One region of the Streptomyces sp. NBC_00873 genome, then DNA from elsewhere that is predicted to be linked to it. Evidence: predicted binding sites of a transcription regulator. Region 1 holds the regulator's gene; each other region holds the start of a gene.

Region 1 (3,818 bases):
GCTGGAGGCGGCGCCTTATGCGGAGGGACGGGCGGTGCTGACTCTGCGGGGTCGGTTGCTCGCGGATGCGGTGGTCAGGGACCTGGTGGACTGAGAGGCTGTCGGGCTGCCTTCGATCGGGAAGCGGGTGTGCCGGGCGGTGCGACGGGGCAGAGTTTGCCGGGAGGGGCACTAGGCCGGCGCCGTCACGAAGTCGATCAGGTGTTCAACCGAGCCCAGCAGTGCCGGCTCCAGATCCTTGTACGAGCGGACCGTCGACAGGATGCGCTGCCACGCCGCGCCCGTGTTCTCCGGCCAGCCCAGTGACCGGCACACGCCCGTCTTCCAGTCCAGGCCGCGGGGCACCACCGGCCAGGAGCCGATGCCCACCGACGCCGGCTTCACCGCCTCCCAGATGTCGATGTACGGGTGGCCCACCACCAGCACGTTCGCATCGGTGACATCGGCCGCGATTCTCGACTCCTTGGAGCCGGGGACCAGGTGGTCGACCAGGACGCCCAGTCGCGCATCCGGGCCGGGGGCGAACGAGCGGACGATGGACGGGAGGTCGTCGATGCCTTCCAGGTACTCCACCACCACGCCCTCGATGCGCAGGTCGTCGCCCCAGACCCGTTCGACCAACTCCGCGTCGTGCCGGCCCTCCACGTAGATCCGGCCCGCCCGCGCCACCCGGGCCCGCGCCCCGGGGACCGCCACAGAACCGGAGGCCGTGCGGGCGGGGCGGGCCGGGCCGGCCGCCGAGGGGCGTACGAGAGTGATGACGCGGCCCTCCAGCAGGAAGCCGCGCGGTTCCATCGGGAACACCCGGTGCTTGCCGAATCGGTCCTCCAGGGTCACCGTCGGGCCCTGCGCCGTCTTCTCGCAGCGGATCACCGCACCGCAGAAGCCGGTGGAGACCTCCTCCACGACCAGATCGGGCTCGGCGGGGACCTCGGGGACGGGAGCGGACTTCTTCCAGGGCGGGGTCAGGTCCGGGTGGTAGCTGCGCATCGGACGACGATAGGACGGGAACCGGTCACGACACGCCGAAGGCGGCGGACAGCCGGTCACGTTGTGCCCGTACGAACGCCGCGTTCACGACGGCCCCGTGCCCCGGTACATACACCGCGTCCTCGCCGCCCAGCGCCAGCAGCCGGTCCAGCGCGGCCGGCCAGCGCGACGGGATCGCGTCCGGGCCCGCCTGCGGTTCGCCCGATTCCTCGACCAGGTCGCCGCAGAGGACCACGGCCGGGGAGTCGGGCACGAGAGCGACGAGGTCGTGGCCGCTGTGGGCGGGGCCCACGTTCGCCAGCAGCACCTGACGGCCGCCACCCAGGTCGAGCGTCCATTCGCCGCACACCTGGTGGTGCGGCGCCACCAGGACGTCCGCCGCCTGCGCCGCGTCCTCCTCGGACACCCCGTGGCGTACCGCGTCGGCGTACAGCTCGTCCGCGCTGCCGGTGAGCAGAGCGGCCGTACCGATCGCGCCGTACACCTCCGCCCCGGCGAATGCCGCGGTGCCGAGCACATGGTCGAAATGAGGGTGACTGAGTGCGATATGCGTCACCCTCCGGCCGGTCATGGCCTGCACCTGGGTCCGTATCTCCACCCCTTCGCGCAGCGTCGATCCCGTGTCGAAGAGCAGGGCCGCCTCCGCTCCGACGACCAGTGCCACCGTGGCATCCCACCCGGGGAGCCTCCGACGGCCCACACCGTTGCCCAGTCGCTCCCAGCCGAACTCTTCCCAAGACGCGTCCATGCGGAGACGCTATCGGCAAACGACCTGCACAGTCTCGGGGTAGCGTGGCCGGTCGCCCTTGCTAGGGCCCCACCCGGCCGCCGTACACTGGCGGGGGATCGCTGGCACTCGTACGCATCGAGTGCCAGGAATCACCGGAGATCGACCAGAACCACCGAGGAAACACAGCTGGAGGTGTGCGCCATGCTCAGCGAACGCAGACTCGAAGTGCTGCGCGCCATCGTCCAGGACTATGTCGGCACCGAGGAGCCCGTCGGCTCCAAGGCGCTCACCGAGCGGCACAAGCTGGGGGTCTCCCCGGCCACCGTCCGCAACGACATGGCTGTGCTGGAGGACGAGGGTTTCATCGCCCAGCCCCACACCAGCGCGGGTCGCATCCCGACGGACAAGGGCTACCGGCTCTTCGTCGACAAGCTCGCAGGGGTCAAGCCCCTGTCGTCGCCGGAGCGCAGGGCCATCCAGAACTTCCTCGACGGCGCGGTCGACCTCGACGACGTCGTGGGCCGCACCGTACGGTTGCTCGCGCAGTTGACCCGGCAGGTCGCCGTCGTGCAGTACCCCTCGCTGACCCGGTCCACGGTGCGGCATGTGGAACTGCTGTCGCTGGCACCCGCCCGGCTGATGCTCGTGCTGATCACGGACACCGGCCGGGTCGAACAGCGCATGATCGACTGTCCCGCGCCGTTCGGTGAGACATCTCTCGCCGATCTGCGGGCCCGGCTCAACAGCCGGGTCGTGGGACGCCGGTTCTCGGACGTCCCGCAGCTGGTGCAGGACCTGCCGGAATCCTTCGAGGGCGAGGACCGGGGAACCGTGTCCACCGTGCTCTCCACCCTGCTCGAAACCCTCGTCGAGGAGACGGAGGAGCGGCTGATGATCGGCGGCACCTCCAACCTCACCCGCTTCGGGCACGACTTCCCTCTGATGATCCGGCCGGTGCTGGAGGCACTGGAGGAGCAGGTCGTGCTGCTGAAGCTGCTCGGCGAGGCCAAGGACTCGGGCATGACCGTACGTATCGGGCACGAGAACGCCCACGAGGGGCTCAACTCCACGTCCGTCGTCGCGGTCGGCTACGGTTCGGGCGACGAGGCAGTCGCCAAACTCGGCGTGGTCGGACCGACCCGCATGGACTACCCCGGAACGATGGGAGCGGTACGCGCAGTGGCACGTTACGTCGGACAGATCCTGGCGGAGTCGTAAGTGGCCACGGACTACTACGCCGTTCTCGGCGTGCGCCGCGACGCATCTCAGGACGAGATCAAGAAGGCCTTCCGGCGGCTCGCACGCGAGCTGCATCCGGACGTCAACCCCGATCCGAAGACCCAGGAGCGGTTCAAGGAGATCAACGCCGCCTACGAGGTGTTGTCGGACCCGCAGAAGAAGCAGGTCTACGACCTAGGCGGCGACCCGCTGTCCGCCTCCGGCGGCGGTGGCGCGGGTGGATTCGGACAGGGTGGCTTCGGCAACTTCTCCGACATCATGGACGCGTTCTTCGGCACGGCGTCGCAGCGCGGACCGCGGTCGCGCACCCGGCGCGGCCAGGACGCGATGATCCGGCTGGAGATCGATCTCGCCGAGGCGGCGTTCGGCACCACCAAGGACATCCAGGTCGACACGGCCGTCGTCTGTACGACCTGCAACGGCGAGGGCGCTGCGCCCGGCACCTCCGCCCAGACCTGTGACATGTGCCGCGGCCGCGGCGAGGTCTCCCAGGTCACCCGGTCGTTCCTCGGCCAGGTCATGACCTCACGGCCCTGCCCGCAGTGCCAGGGCTTCGGTACGGTCGTGCCGACCCCGTGCCCGGAGTGCGCCGGTGACGGCCGCATCCGTTCGCGGCGCACGCTCACCGTGAAGATCCCCGCCGGTGTCGACAACGGCACCCGCATCCAGCTCGCGGGCGAGGGCGAGGTCGGCCCCGGCGGCGGCCCGGCCGGCGACCTGTACGTCGAGATCCATGAGCTGCCGCACCAGGTGTTCCAGCGGCGCGGCGACGATCTGCACTGCACGGTCACCATCCCCATGACGGCGGGCGCGCTCGGCACGAAGGTGCCGCTGGAGACGCTCGACGGCCTGGAGGAGG
Region 2 (3,818 bases), 780 kb from region 1:
ACGCGGTCGCCGGGGCGCAGCAGCCGGACGGTTGCCGCGTCCGCGATCCGGACTGGTGCCGACACCAGCGGAACCGGCCGTCGCTTCACTCCCGGCCCGGCACCTGCCGCGCCCCCGGCACCCCCGCCCGGTGCCTCACCGCCGCCCAGTCCCGCGGCGGCAAGCGCCGCGGCCGTCAGCGCCAGCCCGGCCGCCATCGCGCGACGCTGCCGCCACATCGCACGCCGCAGCCGACGCCCCCCGCCCCCACGCACCCGTAACGGCGCGAACGAGGGCACCCCGCAGGGCGCGGGCGCCGACACCGGCGGACCCGGGACGGACGGGCGTACATGAGACGAGGAAGAGGTCGCAGAAGCGGGCGGGAACATGGCCAACACCACCAGTCGTGAGGAGCGCGGAGTCCGGACGAACGCCGACGCCCTTCACTCTCCGTCTTCCGCGAGATTCCCGCTGAGCCCTGTGGACAGCCCCCACGGTGTGGACAACTCCGTCACCCACCCGCCACCGGGGCACCCCCTACGGCAGTTCGAGTCCCGTCTCGATCCCGTCCAGCGCATGCGCACAGGGACAGTGACGATCCCCTTCCGCGGGCAGCGCGGTCACCGCGTCGAAGAGCACCGACCGCAGCCGGTCCACATTGGCGGCGAACACCTTCAGCACCTCCCCGTGGGATACGCCCTCGCCTGCCTCGGCACCCGCGTCCAGGTCCGTCACCAGCGTCATCGTCGTGTAGCACAGCGCCAGTTCGCGGGCGAGCACGGCCTCCGGATGCCCGGTCATCCCGACCACGGACCAGCCCATCGCCGCGTGCCAGCGCGATTCGGCCCGGGTCGAGAAACGAGGCCCCTCGACGACGACGAGCGTGCCGCCGTCCACCGGCTCCCAGCCCCTGCCGCGGGCTGACGCCAGCGCGACCTTGCGCCCCTCGGGGCAGTACGGGTCGGCGAAGCCCAGGTGCACCACGTTCGACGCCACCCCGTCCGCCCGGGTCTCCCCGTCGTAATACGTCTGCGTGCGGGCCTTGGTGCGGTCCACCATCTGGTCCGGTACGAGCAACGTGCCCGGGCCGTACTCCGGTCGCAGCCCGCCGACCGCGCACGGGCCGAGCACCTGACGGACGCCGACGGACCGCAGGGCCCACAGGTTGGCGCGGTAGTTGATGCGGTGCGGCGGCACATGGTGGCCGCGGCCGTGGCGGGGGAGGAAGGCGACCCGGCGGCCGCCGATCTCGCCGAGGAAGAGGGAATCGCTCGGCTGTCCGTACGGGGTGTCCACGCGAACCTCGGTGACGTCCTCCAGGAAGGAGTACAAGCCCGAGCCACCGATGACACCGATCTCTGCGTTCACCATGCGATCACACTAGCGGGGGCGGGAAACGCCGAGGACCCCGCCGAAAGGATCGGCGGGGTCTCCGGTGAAGCGTGGTGCGTACCTCGGCTCAGGCAGCCGACGTACCGCTCGACGACGACGCGGAGGACGACGAGGAGGACGAGGAAGCGGAGGACGAGGAAGCGGAGGACTTCGCGTCCGACCCCGTCGAGGAAGTCGATGAAGCGGAACCGGATGCCTTCGCGGACGCCGACGCCGGCGCGCTGCTCGACGAGGAGCCGCGGCTGTCGTTCCGGTAGAAACCGGAACCCTTGAAGACGATGCCGACCGCCGAGAACACCTTCTTCAGACGTCCTTCGCAGTTCGGGCACGCGGTCAGAGCGTCATCGGTAAACTTCTGCACCGCCTCGAGGCCCTCGCCACATTCGGTGCACTGGTACTGATAGGTCGGCACTTGTCTTCCTCCTGGCACTCTCACTCGATGAGTGCTAACAGTCCTCAATGGTAGCTGCTATGGGCCGCTGTTTGCAGTAACGTCTGTCACCTGCCTGAAGGGCAGCGGTCAGGGCTTGGCCGTCGTGAGGGCCGCTGGCCTGAGCGAAAAGCTGCCACATAGGTGGCGGACGAGTCACAGTGACGTATTCCGCTGAGCGTGAGCGGGCGACTGAGCGAGCGCATGGATCGTCACTTTCTGGCCGCGACAGGATCGCGGTGAACCGAGCCGCGTGCGGCCATGATGGTCGCGCGGGCCGGTGTCAGCCGCGAACGCAGCGTCACCAGGGTCGCCAGGGCCAGCACGGTCCCCACCAGCGGCACCACGAAGCCGGTGCTCGCGCCATGGGCGTCCGCGAGCCGTCCGGCGAAGGTCACCCCAGCCGCCTGGCCGAGCGCGACCGAGCCCGTCAGCCAGGTGAACGCCTCGGTCCGCGCAGATGCCGGAACCAGCGTCTCGACCAGCGTGTATCCGCTGATCAGCGCGGGTGCGATGGAGAGCCCGACGAGTAGCCCGAGTCCGGCCAGTAGCGGCACGGAGTGCACCGCCCACAGCCCCGAAGCGGTCAGCGTCAGCGCCGCGTACCCGGCGATCAGCCTGCGCCGCGGTCCGCTCTTCCAGGCGATGGCGCCGCAGGCGATCCCGGCCAGCATGTTGCCGGCCGCGAAGATCCCGTACAGCAGGCCGTTCGCGCCGGGCCGGCCGATCTCCTCGGCGAACGCGGTCAGTGAGACCTGCATGCCGCCGAAGACCGAGCCGATCCCGAGGAAGGCCACTGCGAGCACCCGTACGCCCGGCACGGACAGAGCGGAGACGCGCTGTCCGGAGGCGCCGGCCGCGGCGGCGCGGACCGCGGGCTGGGTGCGGTGCTGCGCCGCGAAGAGCAGCCCGCCCGCCAGCGTCAGCGCGGCTTCCGTGATCAGCCCGGCTGCCGGGTGCACGCCGGTGCACAGCGCGGTGGCGAGGACCGGCCCGATGACGAAGGTGAACTCGTCCGTCACCGACTCGAAGGCGGCGGCGGTCGACATCAGCGGCGAGGCCTTCCGGCCCGGCGCCGCGCCCAGCAGGGCCGCCCAGCGGGCCCGCACCATGGGGCCGACCTGGGGGACGGACGCACCCGTCGGAACGGCGGCCAGGAACAGCACCCACAGCGGCGCATCCGCCAGGGCGAGTGCGGTCAGTGCCGACACGGAGGCCGCGTGGACGAGGACGCCCGGCAGCAGTACGGCGCGCTGGCCGATGCGGTCGGCGAGCTTGCCGCTCTGGGGCGCGAACAGCGCCATGGAGACGCCGGTGACAGCGGCGACGGCGCCCGCGCTGCCGTACGAACCGGTGGTGTGCTGGATCAGCAGCACGATGCCGATGGTCAGCATGGCGAAGGGTTGCCGTGCGGCGAAGCCCGGCAGGAGGAAGGTCCACGCACCCGGGGTGCGCAGCAGCTGCTGGTAACCGGGGCGGTCGGAGACCGTGGACGCCACGGTCCATGCCTTTCTGCCGCCTGGTAGCGGTGCCCCCGCCGGTCCGCACCTGTGGGTGCCGGTCCCGTACGGGGGCTGCCGAGAGCTGTCCTCTTCGCGCGGAACTGCGGTAGATGCCGGGCGCTCGCTGCAGAGGCGGAGGACGCCACGACCGCCATACGGTCGCGCCAGCTCTGCATCAGGCAGAGTTGGTCGATCAGGTTTCCTTCATGCTACAGGCAGGATTGCTTGCCTGCCTGCGATTGTGCGCAGACTCCTGGTCGTGCGCCTTGGATGGTCAATGATGGGCCCTCGCGCCGCTGCTGGTCCCTCTGCTGTCCCCGTCGGTCCCCAGCCAGCTGGCCAGCTTGCCGCCCTCGCCGACTGCCCGCAGCCGCGACTCCGCCGCGTCGCGTACCGGATCGGTCGCGACGACCAGCAGTTCGTCCCCGCGCCGCAGCACCGTCGACGGCGCGGGGACGAAGCTCTTGCCTTCCCGTACGACCAGGGTGACCGCGGCGCCGGCGGGCAGTCGGAGT
Region 3 (3,818 bases), 2.4 Mb from region 1:
AGGACGCCGACCTTCCGCTCCCGCAGCAGCGCCTTCAGCTTCTTCATGCTGAAGGGCAGTTGGTCGGTGATCTCGTACGCGGAGGCGTAGGGGGAGTCGTACGGCTCGTCGCTCGTGACGTACGCGATCGTCTCGTCGACCAGCCGGCCGCCCGACCGGTCCACGATGTCGGCTACCAGATGGGCGCGGATGACGGCGCCGTCCGGCTCGTACAGATAGCGGCCTACCGGTCCGACGGGCGGGGCGGGCAGTGCGGCCGGGGCCGACACGGTCGCGCCCGCCGGGAGCAGTGTGGCGCGGTACGAGCCCGGGGCGAACCCCTCGCCGAACCAGAGCACCGCCTCCTTCACATCGCCGGCGTCCGAGATCCACTCCGCCTCCGCCTGCGCCGGGATCGCCTCGTGCGGGATGCCGGGGGCGATCTTCAGCGCGGCGCGGGGGGCCGCCAGCGCGGCGCCGGTCGCCCAGGAGAGCGGCGGCGAGTACGCCTCGGGGTCGAAGATCCTGCCGCGTCCGCCGCGCCGGGCCGGGTCGACGAAGACCGCGTCGTACGCGGACGTGTCGATCTCGGTGACATCGGCGCAGCGCACTTCGATCAGGGTGTCGAGACCGAGTGCGGCGGCATTGGCGCGGGCCACCTCTGCGGTCAGCGGGTCGCGGTCCACGGCGAGGACGGAGATGCCCGCGCGGGCGAGGGCGAGGGCGTCACCGCCGATCCCGCAGCAGAGGTCGGCGACGCTGCGTACGCCCGTTTCGGTGAAGCGCCGGGCGCGGTAGGTGGCGACCGAGGTGCGGGTCGCCTGCTCGACGCCGTTCGGTGTGAAGAACATCCGGTACGCGTCCTCGGTGCCGAACTTCGCCACCGCCCGCTGCCGCAGCCGCGCCTGTCCCAGCGCCGCCGACACCAGCGGGGCCGGATGGCTGCGGCGCAGCCGGGTGGCGGTGGCGAGCTCCTGGGAGGGGTCGTAGGCCCGCAGCTCGGCGAGGAGCGCCTCGCCCTCGGGTGTGCGCAGGGCCGTGAAGGCGGCGAGCGGGTCGGTCGGGTCGGTCGGATCGAAGGCGTTCACCGGCCCATTGTGAGCCAGCCGGGGGAGCGCGCGGGCCCGGCGGAGGTGTCGGCCGCAGTGGCCGAGCAGCCACTGGCAGTATGCGAAACCATGCGGCTTATACGACAAAAGGAAGATTTAACCGCGCAGAGGCATGGACCGGGCGTGGTGCGACGCCGACCGGGCCATGTGGCCCCTGGCCGCACTCCTGGTCGCCGCAGCCGTGCCCGGCTGCGTCTCCGAGTCCGGCGGCGGACATCCGGGCGGCTACGCCCGGCGGACGCAGGCCGCACGCGCGGTGCCAGCCAGGAAGTGGGGGCCGGCCGCCATGCCGCCGGCCGCGTTCCCCGACCACATGGAGTGGCGCGAGCGGGACTGCGCTCTGTACCCGGGCGACATCATCCTCACGCACTTCGGGGGCCGCAAGGACTGGGGCGGCTCCATGGCGCCGACCTCGCCGACCTGGTCCGCGCGGTCTTGAGGATCATCACGGACAAGGGGTACGCCGTGGCCCGGCTGGAGGACTACGTATGACAAGGGCGTACCGGCTGCTCGCCGGACTGCTGGCAACCGGTGCGCTCCTGACCGCCACCGCCGGGTGCGCGCAGTCGGTCGACCCGATCGAACGGCTGGGCCGGAAGGCCGCGCAGAAGGTGAGCCGGCCGCACCGGACGCCGGAGCCGGGACCGGCGGCGGGGGCGGAGCCGGAGCGCCGGCAGGGTGTGCCGGGTGATCACGGGGCGGCGGGGCCGATGGTCGTCGGCTCCTGCGGCCGACCGGGTCAGCTGCCGGAGTCCCGGCACTCGTGGTTGTCTCCGCCGCTGTGGCACTGGTGGCCGGACCGGACGGGACCGTCCGACGGATTGGATGCCGGCGCGGGGTGCGAGCGGCGGTAGTCGGACTGCCCGATCTGCACCGTCACGATGCACAGCACGAGCGCGACGCAGACCTGGATCGAACCCGCCCAGGGCCGGTTCGTGCGCAGCAGTGCGACGGTGATCGCGACGACCACCAGCGTGATCACCCCGAACGTGATCGCGGGCCCCCAGTCCGTCGGTGGCCGTTCGGCCGTCTCGGGCGTGCCGTCGTAGGAGTCGGCCCAGCCCGCCATGCCTATCCGGAACGTGGCGATCGCGCAGACCACCACCTCCAGGGCAACCAGCAGCAGACCGAGCGCGATGTCGAGACCTGCCCCGCCGACGGGGCGCTGACGCAGAGGCGTGACTTCCGGCATCTCCCCAGCGTCGTACGGAACGGAGCGGTCCGTCCCTGTGTTCCCCGTACGTTGTCCTGATCGAGGCCGTCCTGTGCTGCGACGCCACGACCGGACTGAATTGGCACTCCACTTGACCGAGTGCTAATCGCGGTCATAGTCTCAGCTCTGGCACTCCCCACTGGAGAGTGCCAGCAGTACTGTGCGACCAGCAGGTCCGGCACCCGCGACGACGGACCCACCTGATCGCCACCCCAGACAGTTAACCCCGCAGTTAACCCCGAGATCTCCGAAGGGGGAGGCCGGATCGTGACGACCACCAGCTCCAAGGTTGCCATCAAGCCGCTTGAGGACCGCATTGTGGTCCAGCCGCTCGACGCCGAGCAGACCACGGCCTCTGGCCTGGTCATCCCGGACACCGCCAAGGAGAAGCCCCAGGAGGGCGTCGTCCTGGCCGTGGGCCCGGGCCGCTTCGAGAACGGCGAGCGCCTGCCGCTCGACGTCAAGACCGGTGACATCGTGCTGTACAGCAAGTACGGCGGCACCGAGGTGAAGTACAACGGCGAGGAGTACCTCGTCCTCTCGGCTCGCGACGTGCTCGCGATCATCGAGAAGTAATTCACACACGTTTGCTTCCGTTCTGCGCCCCTGGTCCCCTGCGAGATAACAAGCCGGGCGGTCAGGGGCGCAGTTCGTTCGAGAGGACAGTTCAGCTCCCATGGCGAAGATTCTGAAGTTCGACGAGGACGCCCGTCGCGCCCTTGAGCGCGGCGTCAACAAGCTTGCCGACACGGTCAAGGTGACGATCGGTCCCAAGGGCCGCAACGTCGTCATCGACAAGAAGTTCGGCGCTCCCACCATCACCAACGACGGTGTCACCATCGCGCGCGAGGTCGAGCTCGACGACCCGTACGAGAACCTCGGTGCCCAGCTGGTGAAGGAGGTGGCGACCAAGACCAACGACGTAGCGGGTGACGGCACCACCACCGCCACCGTGCTCGCCCAGGCGCTCGTCCGCGAGGGCCTGCGCAACGTTGCCGCGGGTGCTTCCCCGGCCGCCCTGAAGAAGGGCATCGACGCCGCGGTCAAGGCTGTGTCCGAGGAGCTCCTCGCGACCGCCCGCCCGATCGACGACAAGTCCGACATCGCCGCCGTGGCCGCGCTCTCCGCGCAGGACTCGCAGGTCGGCGAGCTCATCGCGGACGCGATGGACAAGGTCGGCAAGGACGGTGTCATCACCGTCGAGGAGTCCAACACCTTCGGTCTGGACCTCGAGTTCACCGAGGGCATGGCCTTCGACAAGGGTTACCTGTCCCCGTACATGGTGACCGACCAGGAGCGTATGGAGGCCGTCCTCGACGACCCGTACATCCTGATCCACCAGGGCAAGATCGGCTCGATCCAGGAGCTGCTCCCGCTGCTGGAGAAGGTCATCCAGGCCGGTGGCTCCAAGCCGCTGCTGATCATCGCCGAGGACGTCGAGGGCGAGGCCCTGTCGACCCTGGTCGTCAACAAGATCCGTGGCACCTTCAACGCCGTCGCGGTGAAGGCCCCGGGCT
Region 4 (3,818 bases), 2.1 Mb from region 1:
GTCGTCGCGATCGCCGTCGAGGCCGCCCGCGCCTTCGGCTTCACCACTCTCTCCTGCTCCTCCACCGGCAACCTCGCCGGTGCGGTGGGCGCGGCCGCCGCCCGGGCCGGCTTCCGGTCCTGCGTGTTCATCCCGCACGACCTGGAGCAGGGCAAGGTCGTCATGGCCGCGGTGTACGGCGGTGAGCTGGTCGGCATCGAGGGCAACTACGACGACGTCAACCGCTTCTGCTCGGAGCTCATCGGCGACCCGCTCGGTGAGGGCTGGGGCTTCGTCAACGTCAACCTGCGCCCGTACTACGGCGAGGGTTCCAAGACGCTCGCGTACGAGATCTGCGAACAGCTCGGCTGGCAGCTGCCCGACCAGCTCGTCATCCCGATCGCGTCCGGCTCGCAGCTCACGAAGATCGACAAGGGTCTTCAGGAGCTGATCAGGCTCGGTCTCGTCGAGGACAAGCCGTACAAGATTTTCGGCGCCCAGGCCGAGGGCTGCTCCCCGGTCTCCACGGCTTTCAAGGCCGGTCACGACGTCGTGCGCCCGCAGAAGCCGAACACGATCGCCAAGTCTCTGGCGATCGGCAATCCGGCCGACGGTCCGTACGTCCTGGACATCGCCCGCCGCACCGGCGGCGCGGTCGAGGACGTCAACGACGAACAGATCGTCGACGCGATCAAGCTGCTGGCCCGCACCGAGGGCATCTTCGCCGAGACGGCGGGCGGGGTGACAGTCGGTGTGACGAGGAAGCTGATCGAGGCGGGTCTGCTGGACCCGACGCTCACCACGGTCGTCCTGAACACCGGTGACGGTCTGAAGACGCTGGACGCGGTCGCCCCGACCACCGGCCCGACCGCGACCATCCGGCCCAGCCTGGACGCGTTCCGCGACGCAGGCCTCGCCACCGGCTGACCCGACCACCCGAGACGTAAGGAAGGCACCCACATGAGCGTCAAGGTCCGTATCCCCACCATCCTGCGCACCTACACGGGCGGCCAGGCCGAGGTCCCGGCCGAGGGCTCGACCCTCTCCCAGGTCATCGAGTCGCTGGAGCGGAACCACCCGGGCATCGCCGCGCGTGTCCTGGACGACCAGGGCAAGCTCCGCCGCTTCGTGAACGTGTACGTCAACGACGACGACGTGCGCTTCGAGGGCGGCCTGGAGACGGCCACCCCGGACGGCGCGGGCATCTCCATCATCCCGGCGGTCGCGGGCGGCTGCTGACCCGTAGTCGGCCCTGCGGCAGACTTCACAGCGTTACCGGAATTGCCCCCTCTGCAAGCTAAGCGGAGGGGGCAATTCTGCATGGTTGAGCGCGGTACAGTGGGGAAGTCCCCTCCGCTGCCCGTGCCGACCGCATATGAGAATGCGCCCGCCCGCGACAAGATGCAGCCAAAGTGTTCGAACTCCTTGCGCCGTAAGTGGCCTTTGTCCGGCCCGACTTGCCCTGGAATCGCATAAATTCCTCATATTCGGGCGTTCGGTGCTGCCCGGAATTCTCGTCCGATTGACCTGTTGCAGAGGGCAGTTGGGCAGATACATTCAGCCGCGGTCGACGCGTTCCGGCGCACGCACCCTCTCCTGTCGGAGGGTGAGTTCTGACCCGGGTCCGCGAAGTGCGGTCCTGTGCAAGGGCCAGTAATAGGGGAGTTGGGCATGGCTCAGGGCACCGTCAAGTGGTTCAACGCGGAGAAGGGGTACGGCTTCATCGCGGTCGACGGTGGTGCGGATGTTTTCGTCCACTACAGCGCGATCCAGATGGACGGGTACCGCACCCTCGAAGAGGGTCAGCGAGTTGAATTCGAAATCTCGCAGGGCCAGAAGGGGCCGCAGGCGGACATGGTCAAGCTCGCCGTCGGCTGAGCTCGGCGCGGTCGGCCAACGACACCACTCACGCACGAAGGACCCGCACCCCTCCCGGGGGGTACGGGTCCTTCGTGCGTCCCGGAGCCCGCCCTGCGACCACGCCACCGCTGCCCGGCGTCATCCGCGAACTCGAAAGGGCGCTTGCACTCGAAGGGGTCGAGTGCTAATCATTGGGCGTTAGCACTCTGACGTTGAGAGTGACAGAAGGACCGGGTCGGTGAGGCCCGCAGGCCCGGCGGGGCAAGGAACCGTCAGGCACGCAGGCCGTCCGTCGCGGGCGCCACACGGTCCGGAGCAATCCACCCCTGTCCGGGAGGACCACTTCACATGGCCAAGATCATCGCGTTCGACGAGGAAGCGCGGCGCGGCCTCGAGCGCGGGATGAACCAGCTCGCCGACGCCGTCAAGGTGACCCTCGGCCCCAAGGGCCGGAACGTCGTCCTTGAGAAGAAGTGGGGCGCACCCACGATCACCAACGACGGTGTCTCCATCGCCAAGGAGATCGAGCTCGAGGACCCGTTCGAGAAGATCGGCGCAGAGCTGGTCAAGGAAGTCGCCAAGAAGACGGACGACGTCGCCGGCGACGGTACGACCACCGCCACCGTTCTCGCCCAGGCACTCGTCCGTGAGGGCCTCCGCAACGTCGCCGCGGGTGCGAACCCGATGGCCCTCAAGCGGGGCATCGAGAAGGCCGTCGAGGCCGTCTCCGCCGCTCTGCTGGAGCAGGCCAAGGACGTGGAGACCAAGGAGCAGATCGCTTCCACGGCCTCCATCTCCGCCGCCGACACCCAGATCGGCGAGCTCATCGCCGAGGCGATGGACAAGGTCGGCAAGGAAGGCGTCATCACCGTCGAGGAGTCCCAGACCTTCGGTCTGGAGCTGGAGCTCACCGAGGGTATGCGCTTCGACAAGGGCTACATCTCGGCGTACTTCGCCACCGACATGGAGCGCATGGAGTCGTCCCTGGACGACCCGTACATCCTGATCGTCAACTCCAAGGTCAGCAACGTGAAGGACCTCCTTCCGCTGCTGGAGAAGGTCATGCAGTCCGGCAAGCCGCTGCTGATCATCGCCGAGGACGTCGAGGGCGAGGCCCTGTCGACCCTGGTCGTCAACAAGATCCGTGGCACCTTCAAGTCCGTTGCCGTCAAGGCCCCGGGCTTCGGTGACCGCCGCAAGGCCATGCTCGGCGACATCGCCATCCTCACCGGTGGCACCGTCATCTCCGAGGAGGTCGGTCTCAAGCTGGAGAACGCCGGCCTGGACCTGCTGGGCCATGCCCGCAAGGTCGTCATCACCAAGGACGAGACGACGATCGTCGACGGCGCCGGTGACACCGACCAGGTTCAGGGTCGCGTCAACCAGATCCGTGCCGAGATCGAGAACTCCGACTCGGACTACGACCGCGAGAAGCTCCAGGAGCGCCTGGCGAAGCTGGCCGGCGGCGTGGCCGTCATCAAGGCTGGTGCCGCGACCGAGGTCGAGCTCAAGGAGCGCAAGCACCGCATCGAGGACGCCGTTCGCAACGCGAAGGCGGCCGTCGAGGAGGGCATCGTCGCCGGTGGTGGCGTGGCGCTGCTGCAGGCTTCCGCCGTCTTCGAGAAGCTGGAGCTCTCGGGTGACGAGGCGACCGGCGCCAACGCCGTCAAGCTGGCGCTGGAGGCTCCGCTCAAGCAGATCGCCGTCAACGGCGGTCTCGAGGGTGGCGTCGTCGTCGAGAAGGTGCGCAACCTGCCGATCGGTCACGGTCTGAACGCCGCGACCGGCGAGTACGTCGACATGATCGCCGAGGGCATTCTCGACCCGGCGAAGGTCACGCGCTCCGCTCTGCAGAACGCCGCGTCGATCGCCGCGCTGTTCCTGACCACCGAGGCCGTCATCGCCGACAAGCCGGAGAAGGCCTCTGCGGCCGCTCCGGGCGGCATGCCGGGCGGTGACATGGACTTCTGATCCTGACG

The links. Region 1 encodes HrcA, which represses chaperone genes, less so after heat shock. Its sites were predicted from a motif close to TTNGCACTCNGNNNNNCNGAGTGCNAA; they were not measured.
Region 2: the regulator HrcA is predicted to act here: its motif matches at 1,795-1,821, upstream of OH809_RS25525 (FmdB family zinc ribbon protein).
Region 3: the regulator HrcA is predicted to act here: its motif matches at 2,381-2,407, upstream of groES (co-chaperone GroES).
Region 4: the regulator HrcA is predicted to act here: its motif matches at 2,001-2,027, upstream of groL (chaperonin GroEL).

What each region holds. Positions count from the first base shown of each region.
Region 1 covers NZ_CP108803.1:6,278,775-6,282,592, forward strand. Annotated here, with positions in the region: gene hemW (radical SAM family heme chaperone HemW) at 1-94, shown strand, start outside; gene OH809_RS28920 (DUF3097 domain-containing protein) at 172-990, opposite strand; gene OH809_RS28925 (MBL fold metallo-hydrolase) at 1,016-1,738, opposite strand; gene hrcA (heat-inducible transcriptional repressor HrcA) at 1,922-2,938, shown strand; gene dnaJ (molecular chaperone DnaJ) at 2,939-3,818, shown strand, end outside.
Region 2 covers NZ_CP108803.1:5,495,002-5,498,819, forward strand. Annotated here, with positions in the region: gene OH809_RS25515 (RcpC/CpaB family pilus assembly protein) at 1-368, opposite strand, end outside; gene OH809_RS25520 (S-methyl-5'-thioadenosine phosphorylase) at 517-1,350, opposite strand; gene OH809_RS25525 (FmdB family zinc ribbon protein) at 1,439-1,783, opposite strand; gene OH809_RS25530 (MFS transporter) at 2,014-3,300, opposite strand; gene OH809_RS25535 (potassium/proton antiporter) at 3,578-3,818, opposite strand, start outside.
Region 3 covers NZ_CP108803.1:3,863,922-3,867,739, reverse strand. Annotated here, with positions in the region: gene OH809_RS17430 (THUMP-like domain-containing protein) at 1-1,067, opposite strand, end outside; partial or broken gene OH809_RS17425 (polysaccharide deacetylase family protein) at 1,351-1,580, shown strand; gene OH809_RS17420 (DUF6234 family protein) at 1,828-2,280, opposite strand; gene groES (co-chaperone GroES) at 2,569-2,877, shown strand; gene groL (chaperonin GroEL) at 2,978-3,818, shown strand, end outside.
Region 4 covers NZ_CP108803.1:4,211,545-4,215,362, reverse strand. Annotated here, with positions in the region: gene thrC (threonine synthase) at 1-906, shown strand, start outside; gene OH809_RS19235 (MoaD/ThiS family protein) at 940-1,218, shown strand; gene OH809_RS19230 (cold-shock protein) at 1,651-1,857, shown strand; gene groL (chaperonin GroEL) at 2,188-3,810, shown strand.